DNA from 4 places in the Streptomyces roseochromogenus subsp. oscitans DS 12.976 genome. Region 1 is predicted to be linked to each of the others. Evidence: riboswitches for the same ligand, from Rfam matches in the RefSeq annotation. Region 1 holds a riboswitch; each other region holds the start of a gene.

Region 1 (3,199 bases):
GCGGTGAGGACCCGGAGCAGGAAGCGACCGTAGAGGCCGGAAACGAGAACGAGGAGACGGCCAAGTGACCGAGCTCGCCACCATGGACTTCCACCCCCAGCCGCAGCCCGGCGCGGCCAAGCCGTGGGCGTTCCCGGCCCCCGAGCGCACCGCGCTCGACAACGGCCTGACGGTGCTGCGCTGCCACCGCCCCGGCCAGCAGGTCGTCGCCGTCGAGGTGCTGCTGGACGCGCCCCTGGACGCCGAGCCGGCCGGCCTGGACGGCGTCGCCACGATCATGGCGCGGGCCTTCTCCGAGGGCACCGACAAGCACTCCGCCGAGGAGTTCGCCGCCGAGCTGGAGCGCGCGGGCGCCACGCTGGACTCGCACGCCGACCACCCCGGCGTCCGGCTCAGCCTGGAGGTTCCGGCCTCCCGCCTGGCCAAGGGCCTCGGCCTGCTCGCCGACGCCCTGCGCGCGCCCGCGTTCGCCGAGAGCGAGGTCGAGCGGCTGGTCCGCAACCGTCTGGACGAGATCCCGCACGAGCTGGCCAACCCCTCCCGCCGCGCCGCCAAGGAACTCTCCAAGGAGCTCTTCCCGGCGACCTCGCGGATGTCCCGCCCGCGCCAGGGCACCGAGGACACGGTCGAGAAGATCGACGCCTCCGCCGTACGCGCCTTCTACGACCGGCATGTACGCCCCGCCACGGGCACCGCGGTCGTGGTCGGCGACTTCACCGGGATCGACCTGGACGCCTTGCTCGGCGACACCCTGGGCGCCTGGAGCGGCACCCAGGGCGAGCCGCGGCCCGTGCCGCCGGTGACCGCCGACGACACCGGCCGTGTGGTCATCGTGGACCGCCCCGGCGCGGTCCAGACGCAGCTGCTGATCGGCCGCGTCGGCCCCGACCGGCACGACCGCGTGTGGCCCGCGCAGGTGCTCGGCACCTACTGCCTCGGCGGCACCCTCACCTCCCGCCTGGACCGCGTCCTGCGCGAGGAGAAGGGCTACACCTACGGTGTGCGCGCGTTCGGGCAGGTCCTCCGCTCCGCCCCGGACAGCACCGGCGCCTCGATGCTCGCCATCAGCGGCTCGGTGGACACCCCCAATACCGGCCCGGCGCTGGACGACCTGTGGAAGGTGCTGCGCACCCTCGCCGCAGACGGCCTGACCGACGCCGAGCGGGACGTGGCCGTGCAGAACCTCGTCGGGGTGGCGCCGCTGAAGTACGAGACCGCTGCGGCCGTAGCGGGCACGCTGGCCGACCAGGTCGAGCAGCACCTGCCCGACGACTTCCAGGCGACGCTCTATCAGCAGCTGGCGGTGACGGGCACGGTGGAGGCCACGGCGGCCGTCGTCAACGCCTTCCCGGTGGACCGGCTGGTGACCGTCCTCGTCGGTGACGCCGCCCAGATCAAGGCGCCGGTGGAGGCGCTCGGCATCGGCGAAGTGACCGTGGTGGCGGCCGAGTAAGGGCACGCGCGTGTGAGGGCCCTGACGACCTACGGGTCGTCAGGGCCCCTGCTGTTCCACTCCCTTCCCCAGATGCCCGATTTGCTCCGGAGGTTGCCTGTCTGCCCTGTGGGATGCGCTACAAAAGCCCGGATCCGTTTGGGGTTGGAAAGCGGGCTTCCGTAGCGTCGGCCGGGCTGTTCGTCAGGCAGTGCGCCGCACCCGCGGCACCGGACAGCCATCGCCGAGTCCCCGTACGGCGCGAGCCAGGGGAGCCGGGGACCCACCGTCCCTGGGGTGAATCGGGCGCCCGCGCGGCAGCGAGGGGGCCCGTAGGAGACCTTCCTGCTCCGAACCCGTCAGCTAACCCGGTAGGCGAGAGGGAAGGAAAGGACCAGCCACTTCATGGCGTTCATATGCGCCACCGGGAAGCACCGCAAGCCCGGCCGGGTCAAGCGCACCACCGCTCAGGCGGCCGGCATCGCGGCCCTCACGACCACCGGTGTCATCGGCACCCTCGCGGCCGCCCCGGCGTCCGCCGCCCAGAACTCCGTCGAGCAGACCGGCCTCACCCCGGTGATCACCGTCGGCGACGACATCGCCGAGCACATCGACGCGCAGGCCACCGCCCAGAAGCAGGCCGCCGAGGGGAAGGCTGCCGAGGCGGCCGCGGCCAAGGCGGCGGCGGAGAAGGCCAGGCAGGAGCGCGAAGCCCAGGCCCGCGCCGCCCGCGAGGCCGAGCGCGCGCGGCTGAACGCGTTCGTCGCCCCGATAGCCGACTCCTATGTCTCCACGGGCTACAAGGCCAGCAGCTCCCTGTGGTCCTCCGGCTCGCACACCGGCATCGACTTCCACGCGGCCGCCGGCACGCCCGTCCACGCGGTCGGCTCCGGCACCGTCGTCTCCACCGGCTGGGGAGGGGCATACGGCAACCAGATCGTGATCCGGATGGCCGACGGCATGTACACCCAGTACGGCCATCTGTCGTCCATCGGCGTCTCGGTAGGCCAGCGGGTCACCCCGGGCCAGCAGATCGCCCTGTCCGGCGCGACCGGCAACGTCACCGGCCCGCACCTCCACTTCGAGGCCCGTACGACCCCCGACTACGGCTCGGACGTCGACCCCGTCGCCTACCTCCGCAAGCACGGCGTGAACGTCTGACCCTCCGCGCACGCGGTATCCGCCGCCCCGGCTCACCGAGCCGGGGCTTTCGCCGTTTTGCGCGGTGCAGACCGTACTCGCTGACCAAAAAATATCCATGGAATCCGACCCGCCGTCGGAAATTCCGGCGCATTGGAATAGAGTCACGGAACACGCGTCCATCGTCGACGTTTCACGGGGATTAAGGCGGAGGTCGGTCATGCGTATTCCGGCGCACTCGGTGTGCACGGCGATCCGGGACGACATCGTCGCCGGTGTCCACGCGCGCGGCGGCCGCCTCACCGAGGAAGTCCTGGCCCGCCGCTACGGCGTCTCGCGCGTCCCCGTCCGTGAGGCCCTGCGCACCCTGGAGGCCGAGGGCTTCGTGGTGACCCGCCGGCACGCGGGCGCGTGCGTGGCCGAGCCGACCGAGCAGGAGGCCGCCGATCTGCTCGACATGCGCATGCTCCTGGAGCCGCTCGGGGCCGCCCGGGCCGCACAGCGGCGCACCGAGGCCCATCTGAAGGTGCTGCGTGGCCTGGTCAGGCTGGGCCAGGAGCGGGCCAGGCGGGGGCACAGCGAGGATCTGCGCTCACTCGGCGGCTGGTTCCACGAGACGCTCGCCCA
Region 2 (3,199 bases), 3.5 Mb from region 1:
CCTCGTAGTACTCCGTCATCTCGGCGGCGGAGCGCTCCTTGCCCTCGAAGAGGTACTTGCCGTCCTTGTAGAACTCGGAGGCAGCCACGTCGAGCGCGAGGGCGATCTGCTGGCCGGGGGCGTAGCCGGCCTCCTTGACGGCCTCGATGATGAGGTCGAGGGCCTCGCGGTTGGAGCCGAGGTTCGGGGCGAAGCCGCCCTCGTCGCCGAGGCCGGTGGACAGGCCCTTGTTCTTCAGGACCTTCTTCAGCGTGTGGTACACCTCGGCGCCCCAGCGCAGGGCCTCGGAGAAGGACTCCGCGCCGATCGGGGCGATCATGAACTCCTGGATGTCCACGTTGGAGTCCGCGTGCGAACCGCCGTTCAGGATGTTCATCATCGGCACCGGCAGCAGGTGCGCGTTCGGGCCGCCCAGGTAGCGGAAGAGCGGGAGGTCCGAGGCCTCGGAGGCGGCGTGGGCGACGGCGAGGGAGACGCCGAGAATGGCGTTGGCGCCGAGCGAGCCCTTGTTGTCGGTGGCGTCCAGGTCGAACATGGCCTGGTCGATCAGGCGCTGCTCGGTGGCGTCGTAGCCGACCAGCTCCGGACCGATCTGCTCGATGACGGCGAGGACGGCCTTCTCGACGCCCTTGCCCTGGTAGCGGTTGGGGTCACCGTCGCGCAGCTCGATGGCCTCGAAGGCACCGGTCGAGGCGCCGGACGGCACGGCGGCACGACCCGTGCTGCCGTCGTCGAGGCCGACCTCGACCTCGACCGTGGGGTTGCCTCGGGAGTCCAGGATTTCCCGGGCTACGACGACGTCGATGGACGGCACGAGCATCTCCTTCTTGGATGTGACGCTGGAAGTGCGAGGTGGTGTGCCTTACGGCTGTGCCTTGCGACTAGAGCCTAACCGTCTCCGGGGGATCAGCCACCGACCGACCGTCCCGTGGACGGAGAGGGACACGCAGACGGTACCCATTGTTCACCGATGGAACAAAGGGGGGTTCCGATGATCCCGGACTGAAGAGTGGGGAAACGTGGCGCGAAACAAAAGACCCCGCCCCGGCGCGTACGGGGGAACACGCGCCGGGGCGGGGAGCCCGTGGGGACGGGGGGTGACCCTCACGGGAGCTTCAGTGTGGGGGGCGATGTGAGGGCGCCGTGGATCCGGCCGGAGCCGGATGTGTCACTTCAGGTGCAGCTGCTGGCCCGGGTAGATGAGGTTGGCGTCCTCGACGATGTCCTTGTTCAGCTGGAACAGCTTCTGCCAGCCGCCGGCGACGTGGTGCTTCTCGGCGATGGAGCTGAGGGTGTCGCCCTTGACCACCTTGTACTCGCCGTCGCCCTTCTTGACCTTCTTGCCGGTCGGGGTGGTGACGGTCTTGCTCTTCGCCGGGGCCGTGCGCTCGGCGGAGCGGGTGGCGGCCTGCTGGTCGGTGGAGCGGGTGGTGGTGCCGGTGCTCTTGCTCGACGAGGTGGTGCTCGGGGCGGAGCCGTTGTACGCGGCGGAGGACAGGCCCGTGCCGCAGACCGGCCAGGCGCCCTTGCCCTGCGAGGCGAGGACCTTCTCGGCGACGGCGATCTGCTGCGCCTTGGTGGCCTGGTTGGCGGCCGGGGCGTAGGCGGTACCGCCGTACGCGGCCCAGGTGGAGGCGGAGAACTGCAGACCGCCGTAGAAGCCGTTGCCGGTGTTGATGGACCAGTTGCCACCCGACTCGCACTGGGCGACGGTGTCCCACTCGGAGGCGGTGGCGGCCGAGGCGTTGCCGGCCGCCATGAGCGGGGCGGCTACGGCGGCGCCGGTGACACCGACGAGCGCGACGGCCCGGACGGCCTTGGACGGACGACGGTGCTTGCCCTTGCCGGAGAACAGCATGGATCGATCCCCTCACCGACGCCTGCGAGGTGAGCTGTCGGGTTCGGGCCGGTTGAGTTGCCCGGCCGCACGCCCGCTGTCGCGGGCCTGCGGCTTCACCCCAAGCCGGTTCCGGCGTCAACTGCCGGTTCCAGCACTTACCTTGGGTCCCCCGCTCCTGCCTACGGCGCATGACGCGACGACTGTTCCCGGGCAACCGCTGGCAGGATTCGGCGTTACGGCTGCCGGGGCTCGTGGTGACGAGCGGTCCTGACCGTAGACAGGTGATCGAGGGAATTTCAAAGACGATCAGGGCTTCTGAGACTCATCCCACACTTTCGCCAAACCGGACATTAGGCGCGAAGCGGGGCGTCAACTCCCGCTACTCGGCGTCCTTTTCGCCCGTGACTTTCAGGGTCTGACCGGCGGTGATGTGGTTCGGGTCGGCGCCGATGACCTTCTGGTTGGCGGCGTAGAGCGCATGCCATCCGCCGTCGACACCAAGAGAGTCGGCGATGGAGGTGAGGGAGTCGCCCTCGCGGACGGTGTAGGTGTCCCGTTCGCGGTCGGCATGACGACCGGATCGCGGGGCGTTCTGGCCGTTTGCCGCGCTTGCGCCCGCGCTCTCGTCCGCGCTCTCGCCACGGTGACGTCCGCCGCTGCTGAGCGTGCCGGTGTCGACCAGGCTCCAAGAGCCGCTGGTCTGCTGGGAATTGTCCGACTCATCCGTGCCGGGAGTCGCCGTGGGCGAGCTGTCACCCCCCTGCCGGCTTTCGTCACCGGTCGAGCCGGTCTCGTCCCCCTTGTCGGACTTGGGGGTACTTGCACCGGTGGAGCCGTCGGTCGCCTCCGGGGTCCCGGTGGCACCCTTGCCCGGGCTCGCACCGGGAGCCGGCGTGGCGGTCGCGCCGGACGAGGAGGAGCCGGAGGCATCCGGACCGGGAGAATCCGGCCCGGTGGAATCCGAACCGGAGGCGGAGTTGGAGCCGGAGCCCGAGTCGGCGCCAGGGCTGGCGTCAGAGCTGGAACCGGAGCCGGAATCAGAGCCGGAACCGGAGCCGGAGCTCGATCCGGAGGAGGACGAATCCGGCAGACCGGACGGATCGGAGCCGCCGGACGAGCCGGACCCGGCACTGGACCCACCGGAGCCGCTCACGCCGGGGTCCACGTCGACCGAACCGGAGTGGGAGGTCAGACCGGCGGTCAGCGCGCACATGGCCCACGGCTTGGTGCCCTGGCCGGCGAGGATCTTCTCGGCCACGGCTATCTGCTGGGAGCGGCTGGCCTGGTCGGCGCTGTCGGCGTACTGCGTACCGCCGTACTTGTCCCAGTCGTCCTGCGAGATCTGCAGGCCGCCGTAGT
Region 3 (3,199 bases), 1.3 Mb from region 1:
GCGTAGATCGACTGGTCCGCGTCACCGACGACACAGAGTTCGGCGGGCGGGAGATCGTACTCGCCGGGCGGGGTGTCGCCCTCCTCGGCGGAGCGTTCCCCCGTGCCGACAAGTTCCCGTACCAGTGCGTACTGGGCGTGGTTGGTGTCCTGGTACTCGTCCACCAGGACGTGCCGGAAGCGGCGGCGGTAGTGCTCGGCGACGTCCGGGAAGGCGCGCAGCAGGTTGACCGTCGTCATGATCAGGTCGTCGAAGTCGAGTGCGTTCGCCTCGCGCAGCCGCGACTGGTAGAGCGCGTAGGCCTGGGCGAGGGTCTTCTCGAAGCCGTCGGCGGCCTGGGCGGCGAAGTCCTCCTCGTCGATCAGCTCGTTCTTCAGGTTGCTGATCTTCGCGCTGAACGACTTCGGCGGGAAGCGCTTGGGATCGAGGTCCAGGTCACGGCAGACCAGAGCCATCAGGCGCTTGCTGTCGGCGGCGTCGTAGATCGAGAACGACGAGGTGAAGCCGAGCTTCTTGCTCTCCCGGCGCAGTATGCGCACGCACGCGCTGTGGAAGGTCATCACCCACATCGCGTTCGCGCGCGGGCCGACGAGATGCTCGACGCGCTCCTTCATCTCGCCGGCGGCCTTGTTGGTGAAGGTGATCGCGAGGATCTGGCCCGGGTGCACATTCCGCTCGGCGAGCAGGTGGGCGATGCGGTGGGTGAGCACACGGGTCTTGCCGGAGCCGGCGCCGGCGACGATGAGCAGCGGGGAGCCGGCGTGCACGACCGCGGCGCGCTGGTTCTCGTTCAGCCCCTCCAGGAGGGCGGCCGCGTCGAGCGCGGGGCGCGGGGCGCCGTCGCGGTAGTAGGCGTCCCGGTCCGGCGGCGCGTCGAACTTCCCGCCGAACAGATCGTCCGGAAGCGGCTCCGGAGCGTGATCGTCCTCGGGCGGTGGCGGTTGCTCCTCCTCGTGCCCGCGAGGGGTCTGGAGGTCCGCCAGGAAGCTGTCGTCAAAGAGGCTGCTCATCGCTCTCCGAGTCTAGGGCGCCCCACCGACAACCGGTCGCCGTCCCCGGAACATGGCCGGTTCGAGCGAGAGTTGATCTTCACAGCCGCCGCAGAGCCCATCTCCCGCTCACGCTGCGGAACGACCCGATGACACAGCTGTGAAACCGCCCCCAGGTCACAAAAATGTATCGGACATATCACGCACCAACCTTCACAGGAGTCACACGAGTTGGCTAGCGTGCGATCGGGCCGTACGACCCCTACCGGCGAACCTCGCCGGGCCGCACGGCCTCCGCCGAGTCCGGCGTGCCCGCGTGGCGCCCGGAGCCGGGGACCCACCGATCCTGGGGTGAATCGGCCGACTCCCGCCCGGGACGACGCCGTAGGGCAACCCTTCCGAACCGCCGCCCGAACCCGACAGCTAACCCGGTAGGCGGCCCATTGGAAGGAGTCGCCTCCCTTGGCGTCGCATCGCAAGCCGCGCCCCGGCGGGACCATCGGGGCGGGCCTCCGCACCCCCGCCCTCGCCACCGCCGCCCTCACCTCCATGGCCGTGCTCTCGCAGAGCGCCGAGGCCGCCCCGGGAACCGATCACGCCAAGCCGAGCCTGGAGGAGGTCGAGAAGAAGGTCGACGACCTCTACCGCCAGGCCGAGTCGGCGACTGACAAGTACAACGCGGCCAAGGAACGCACCGGCAGACAGCGGGGACGCGTCGACGCGCTCCGCGACGACGTCGCCCGGCGCACCGAACGCCTCAACAAGGCCCGCGAGGAGCTGGGCTCCTTCGCCGCGGCCCAGTACCGCTCAGGCATGGCCGCGCCCCCCACGGCCACTTTCCTGCTCGCGGACAACCCGCAGGACTACTTCGACGAGAGCCAGCTGATGAACCGGCTGACCTCGCGGGAGAAGAGCGAGGTCGACGCCTACATAGGCGAGCAGGCCGCGACCATGAAGAAACGGCGGGAGGCCGCGGAGAGCCTGCAGACCCTCACCGATTCGCAGCACGACCTGCAGACCGCCAAGGCCACCGTCCAGAAGAAACTCGCCTCCGCGCGCGAGCTGCTGTCGCAGCTGACCGCCCAGGAGAAGGCGCGGCTGGCCGAAATCGAGCGGAAGCAGCAGGAGGAAGCGGCGCGCAAGGCGGCCGAGCTGGCGAAGCGGCAGGCCGAGCAGCAGCAGGCCGGCTCGTCGTCGTCCTCGTCCACGGGGTCCGGATCCGCTTCTGGAACTGGTTCTGGTTCTGGTTCGTCGACGGGCTCCGGCTCGGGCGGCTCCTCGACGTCCGGCTCGTACGACACGAAGGCCGAGAAGGCGATCGCCTTCGCCCGCTCGCAGATCGGCAAGCCGTATGTGTGGGGCGCCACAGGGCCTGACTCCTACGACTGCTCGGGCCTGACCCAGGCCGCCTGGAAGGCCGCCGGGGTCACGCTTCCGCGCACCACGTACGACCAGGTCAACGCCGGCACCACGGTCTCCCTGGCCAGTGCCCGGCCGGGCGACCTGGTCTTCTTCTACGACGACATCAGCCACGTCGGCGTCTACATAGGCAACGGCATGATGATCCACGCCCCGAAGCCGGGCGCGTACGTCCGCGAGGAGTCGATCTACTACGGCGGCGCATCGATCATCCACAGCGTGGTCCGACCGGGCTGACCGTCGCCGGGCTCGGGGTACGTGCCGGCCTTTCGTGCTCCACGCGCGCGTGGGCCGCAAGAACACCGGTACGCACGCGTGGCGGTGCTTTTGCGCTCCACGCGCGCGTGCCCTTCCCGGGCAGGGATCACTCGGCTCCCTAGCATCGGCGCATGCCCGGCATCTCAGGTCTGCGTGCGTGGTGGGCGGACCGGCCTCCCGCGGCCGGGGCCGCCGTGATGGCGACCGGCGTCCTGTCGGTGGGCCTGCGTCTGACCGGCGCCGAGGCTCTCTCCCGGGTGACGTTGGCGATGGCCTGCGTCGCCTGGGTGGCACTGGCCGCCGACTTCGTCCTACGGCTGTTCGCCGAGCGGCAGCGCTGGGTGGTCGAGGCGGGCAGCCCCGGCGCACTCGCCGCCGTCGCCGCGACCACAGTGCTCGGCACCCGGATCTCGGCGCTGGGCCGGCAGACCCTGGCCGAGGCTCTGCTGGCGCTGGCGGCGCTGCTCTGGCCGGTGCTGCTGCCTCTGGTCGTACGGCACTGGAGGCGGCGCATGCCGGGAGCGGTGTTCCTG
Region 4 (3,199 bases), 2.7 Mb from region 1:
AGCTGCTCCACCGTGCGGGCCGAGGCGATCGGGGCGGTGATGGTCGGCTGGGCGCCGAGCCAGGCGAGGGCGACCGTGGCGACGGGGACCTCATGCGCGGCGGCGATCTCGTCCAGGGCCGTGAGGACCTTCTGGCCGCGCTCGGAGTCCGCGTACTGCTGGGCCCGGCCCGCGCGGGCGCTGTCGACCGTGGTGCCGGGGCGGTACTTGCCGGTCAGGAAGCCCGCGGCGAGGGAGAAGTACGGGACCGCGGACAGACCCTCCTTGGCGGCCAGGTCCTGCAGCGGGCCCTCGTAGGTGTCGCGGGAGACCAGGTTGTAGTGGGGCTGGAGGGCGACATAGCGGGCCAGGCCCTCGCGGTCGGAGAAGTCGAGGGAGGCCTTGAGGCGCTCGGGGGTGATGTTGGAGGCGGCGATGTGCCGGACCTTGCCCGCCTTCACCAGCTCGTCGAGGGCGCCGATGATCTCCTCGACCGGGACCTCGGGCTTGTCGAAGTGGGTGTAGTAGAGGTCGATGTAGTCGGTGTCCAGGCGGCGCAGGGAGGCGTCGGCGGCGGCCTTGATGTTGGCGGCGGACAGGCCCTGGTACTCGGGGTGCTGGCTGACCTTGGTGGCGATGACGACGTTGTCACGGTTGCCGCGGGCCTTGACCCACTTGCCGATGATCGTCTCGGACTCGCCGCCCTTGTTGCCCTCGATCCAGGCGGAGTAGGCGTCGGCGGTGTCGATGAAGTTGCCGCCCGCCGCCGCGTAGGCGTCGAGGACGGCGAAGGAGGTCTCCTCGTCGGCGGTCCAGCCGAAGACGTTGCCGCCGAGGGAGAGCGGGAAGACCTCGATGTCGGAAGAGCCGAGTGTGCGCAAAGACGTCATGCTCAGCATGAACGCCGGCGGTGGATGATCTCATTCCGCCGCCGGCGTCGCGTTCACACGAATGCCATGCTCAGGGGTTGAGGCCCTTGTCCCGCAGCCACGGCGCCGGGTCGATGGCGGATGCCTGGCCGTTCGGGTGGACCTCCAGGTGGAGGTGCGGGCCGGTGACATTGCCGGTGGCGCCGATGCGCCCGATGACATCGCCGGTGGAGACCTTCTGGCCGACCGAGACGTTGATCGAGGACTGGTGGCAGAACCACAGCTCGGTGCCGTCGTCCAGGGTCAGGACGGTGCGGTAGCCGTAGGCGCCGGCCCAGCCCGCCTCGGTGATCGTGCCGCCGTGGATGGCCTTGATGAGGGTGCCGGTGGGGGCGGCGAAGTCGAGGCCGGTGTGGTAGCCGGAGGACCACATCGCGCCGGGCTGGCCGAAGGTGCCGGTGATCGTGTACGAGACGACGGGCAGGGTGTACTGCTTGGCCAGCTCGGCCAGCCGCTTGGCCTCGGCCGCCTTCTTGGCGTCGGCCTCCGCCTTCGCCTGGGCGTCGGCGGCCTTGGCGGCGGCCTCCTTCTCCGCCTTGGCCGCGGCGGCGGCGGTCTGCTTCTCGGCGGCGGCGAGCGCGGCGGCGGTGGCCTTGCTGTCGGCCTTGCTCTGCTGCTGCTCGGCCTGGGCCATGATCCGGTTGCGCAGCGCCTCGCCGGCGTCACCGCTGTCGGCGCTCTCGGAGGTCACGCCGACCTTGCTGAGCCCGGTGGCGGTGGCCTGGTGGGAGGAGTCGTCGCCGAAGAAGTGGGTGACGGAGTCCGGCAGGGATATGGAGACCGGCGGCTTGCCGGTGTTGGCGCTGGCCATGCCGCCCGCGCCGACGGCGGCCATCACGCCGACGCCGAGGACGGTGGAGCTGCGCGCGAATCCGCCGCGCTGCTTGGCGACACGGTGCCGGCCGCGGACGGTGGTGAGGGATTCCTCGGTGGGGTTCCACTCCTCCCAGGGGCCCTCCTCGCCGCGGTAGGAGCCGTAGCCGAAGGTCTCCGGCTCGGGTTGCGCGGGCACGAACGGGGCTTCTGGGGCAGGCCGGTTGGACGCCACTCGGGCGTGCTCCTTTCCTTCCTCCGCCTACCGGGTTAGCTGACGGGTTCGGAGCAGGAAGGTCTCCTACGCGCGTATACCGGGCGTGGACTCGACGAGTTCACGTCAGTATCCGCGTGATTCACCCCAAGGTGGTGGTTCCCCGGTTCCCTTGCGGGATTCGGCGCGTGCGCACGGAGCCGCCTCTTGTGACGGCTGGGACGACCGCGCTGCGTTATCGAACGTTAATAGACCCCAGAGTCACTTTCCAAGCCGTTCGGCATGATCATTCGCGCTTTCCGACGGGGACTTACCGGTCAGGAACGCTGCAAATCGGTCGAGTTGACCATCGTTCAGGAGTGTCGGAGTTTTTGATGGTGTCTCAGGCGTTATGCGGAGGGCGGTCGTCCGGTCACCGTAAGTGAACGGGGCGAGCTTCTTGGCCCGGGCGGATGACGCCGGTCCGCGCCCCTGGTCAACCCGTGTGCATGCGGTGCTGCGCATGGCGTACACTGGTGAACACAACGACGCGGGGTGGAGCAGCTCGGTAGCTCGCTGGGCTCATAACCCAGAGGTCGCAGGTTCAAATCCTGTCCCCGCTACTGAAGACTCAGGGCCCGGAAACCATTGGTTTCCGGGCCCTGAGTCTTTCCACCGGCGCTGAGTGTCTTCACCGGTCCTGAAGGCTTTCCGGGCGGATCACCCCAGCAGGTGCCTGTTCGGCGCCTTGGCCTGGTCCTCGTACTCCGGCAGTACGACCACCTCGGCGCCGCCCTTCACCAGAATCCCCCTACCGTCGGCGCCCGCCACGAACGTGTCCGGCTCCTGCCAGGCAGTGACCACCCGCCGTACCCCGGCCCGGAGGATCAGCTCGGAGCACGGCGCGGGGCGGGAGGCACGCCGGGCGCACGGCTCCAGGCTGCTGTAGACGGTGGCGGCAGGCAGCCGAGGGTCCGCCGGGTCGATCTTCGCGAGCGCGGCCTCCTCCGCGTGGACCACGGGGTCGTCCCCCTCGCGCGAGTGGGCGCGGGCCAGCTCCGTACCGTCGGCGGCGACCACCACCGCACCCACGCTGAACGCCGTGGGCGAGGGCGGGCACAGCGCGGCGAGTTCGCAGGCGGTGCGCAGCCAGTGACGGTCGGCGGCGGCGGGGAACGGGCCGGTGCCGGGGGCCGTGGGCTCGTAGCGCATGAGGACCACGTCCTCGATCCGTCGGGCCTCGGTCAGCCGCAGCCGGCCGGGCTGGTAGCCGCCCGGGCCGAAG

What was found. A riboswitch is a leader RNA that binds a small molecule or an ion and turns the genes downstream of it on or off. The one in region 1 is predicted to bind cyclic di-AMP.
Region 2: another riboswitch for cyclic di-AMP. It lies ahead of M878_RS74835 (LysM peptidoglycan-binding domain-containing protein); the one in region 1 lies ahead of M878_RS59930 (M23 family metallopeptidase).
Region 3: another riboswitch for cyclic di-AMP. It lies ahead of M878_RS65330 (C40 family peptidase); the one in region 1 lies ahead of M878_RS59930 (M23 family metallopeptidase).
Region 4: another riboswitch for cyclic di-AMP. It lies ahead of M878_RS71115 (M23 family metallopeptidase); the one in region 1 lies ahead of M878_RS59930 (M23 family metallopeptidase).

What each region holds. Positions count from the first base shown of each region.
Region 1 covers NZ_CM002285.1:2,303,713-2,306,911, reverse strand. Annotated here, with positions in the region: gene M878_RS59940 (M16 family metallopeptidase) at 1-68, shown strand, start outside; gene M878_RS59935 (M16 family metallopeptidase) at 65-1,453, shown strand; cyclic di-AMP (ydaO/yuaA leader) riboswitch at 1,665-1,825, shown strand; gene M878_RS59930 (M23 family metallopeptidase) at 1,838-2,593, shown strand; gene M878_RS59925 (GntR family transcriptional regulator) at 2,793-3,199, shown strand, end outside.
Region 2 covers NZ_CM002285.1:5,823,258-5,826,456, reverse strand. Annotated here, with positions in the region: gene eno (phosphopyruvate hydratase) at 1-814, opposite strand, end outside; gene M878_RS74835 (LysM peptidoglycan-binding domain-containing protein) at 1,169-1,858, opposite strand; cyclic di-AMP (ydaO/yuaA leader) riboswitch at 1,863-2,037, opposite strand; gene M878_RS74830 (LysM peptidoglycan-binding domain-containing protein) at 2,220-3,199, opposite strand, start outside.
Region 3 covers NZ_CM002285.1:3,616,744-3,619,942, forward strand. Annotated here, with positions in the region: gene pcrA (DNA helicase PcrA) at 1-1,010, opposite strand, end outside; cyclic di-AMP (ydaO/yuaA leader) riboswitch at 1,275-1,444, shown strand; gene M878_RS65330 (C40 family peptidase) at 1,452-2,645, shown strand; gene M878_RS65335 (tellurite resistance/C4-dicarboxylate transporter family protein) at 2,798-3,199, shown strand, end outside.
Region 4 covers NZ_CM002285.1:4,969,233-4,972,431, reverse strand. Annotated here, with positions in the region: gene M878_RS71120 (aldo/keto reductase) at 1-869, opposite strand, end outside; gene M878_RS71115 (M23 family metallopeptidase) at 940-1,956, opposite strand; cyclic di-AMP (ydaO/yuaA leader) riboswitch at 1,966-2,132, opposite strand; tRNA gene M878_RS71110 (tRNA-Met) at 2,464-2,537, shown strand; gene M878_RS71105 (dihydrofolate reductase family protein) at 2,635-3,199, opposite strand, start outside.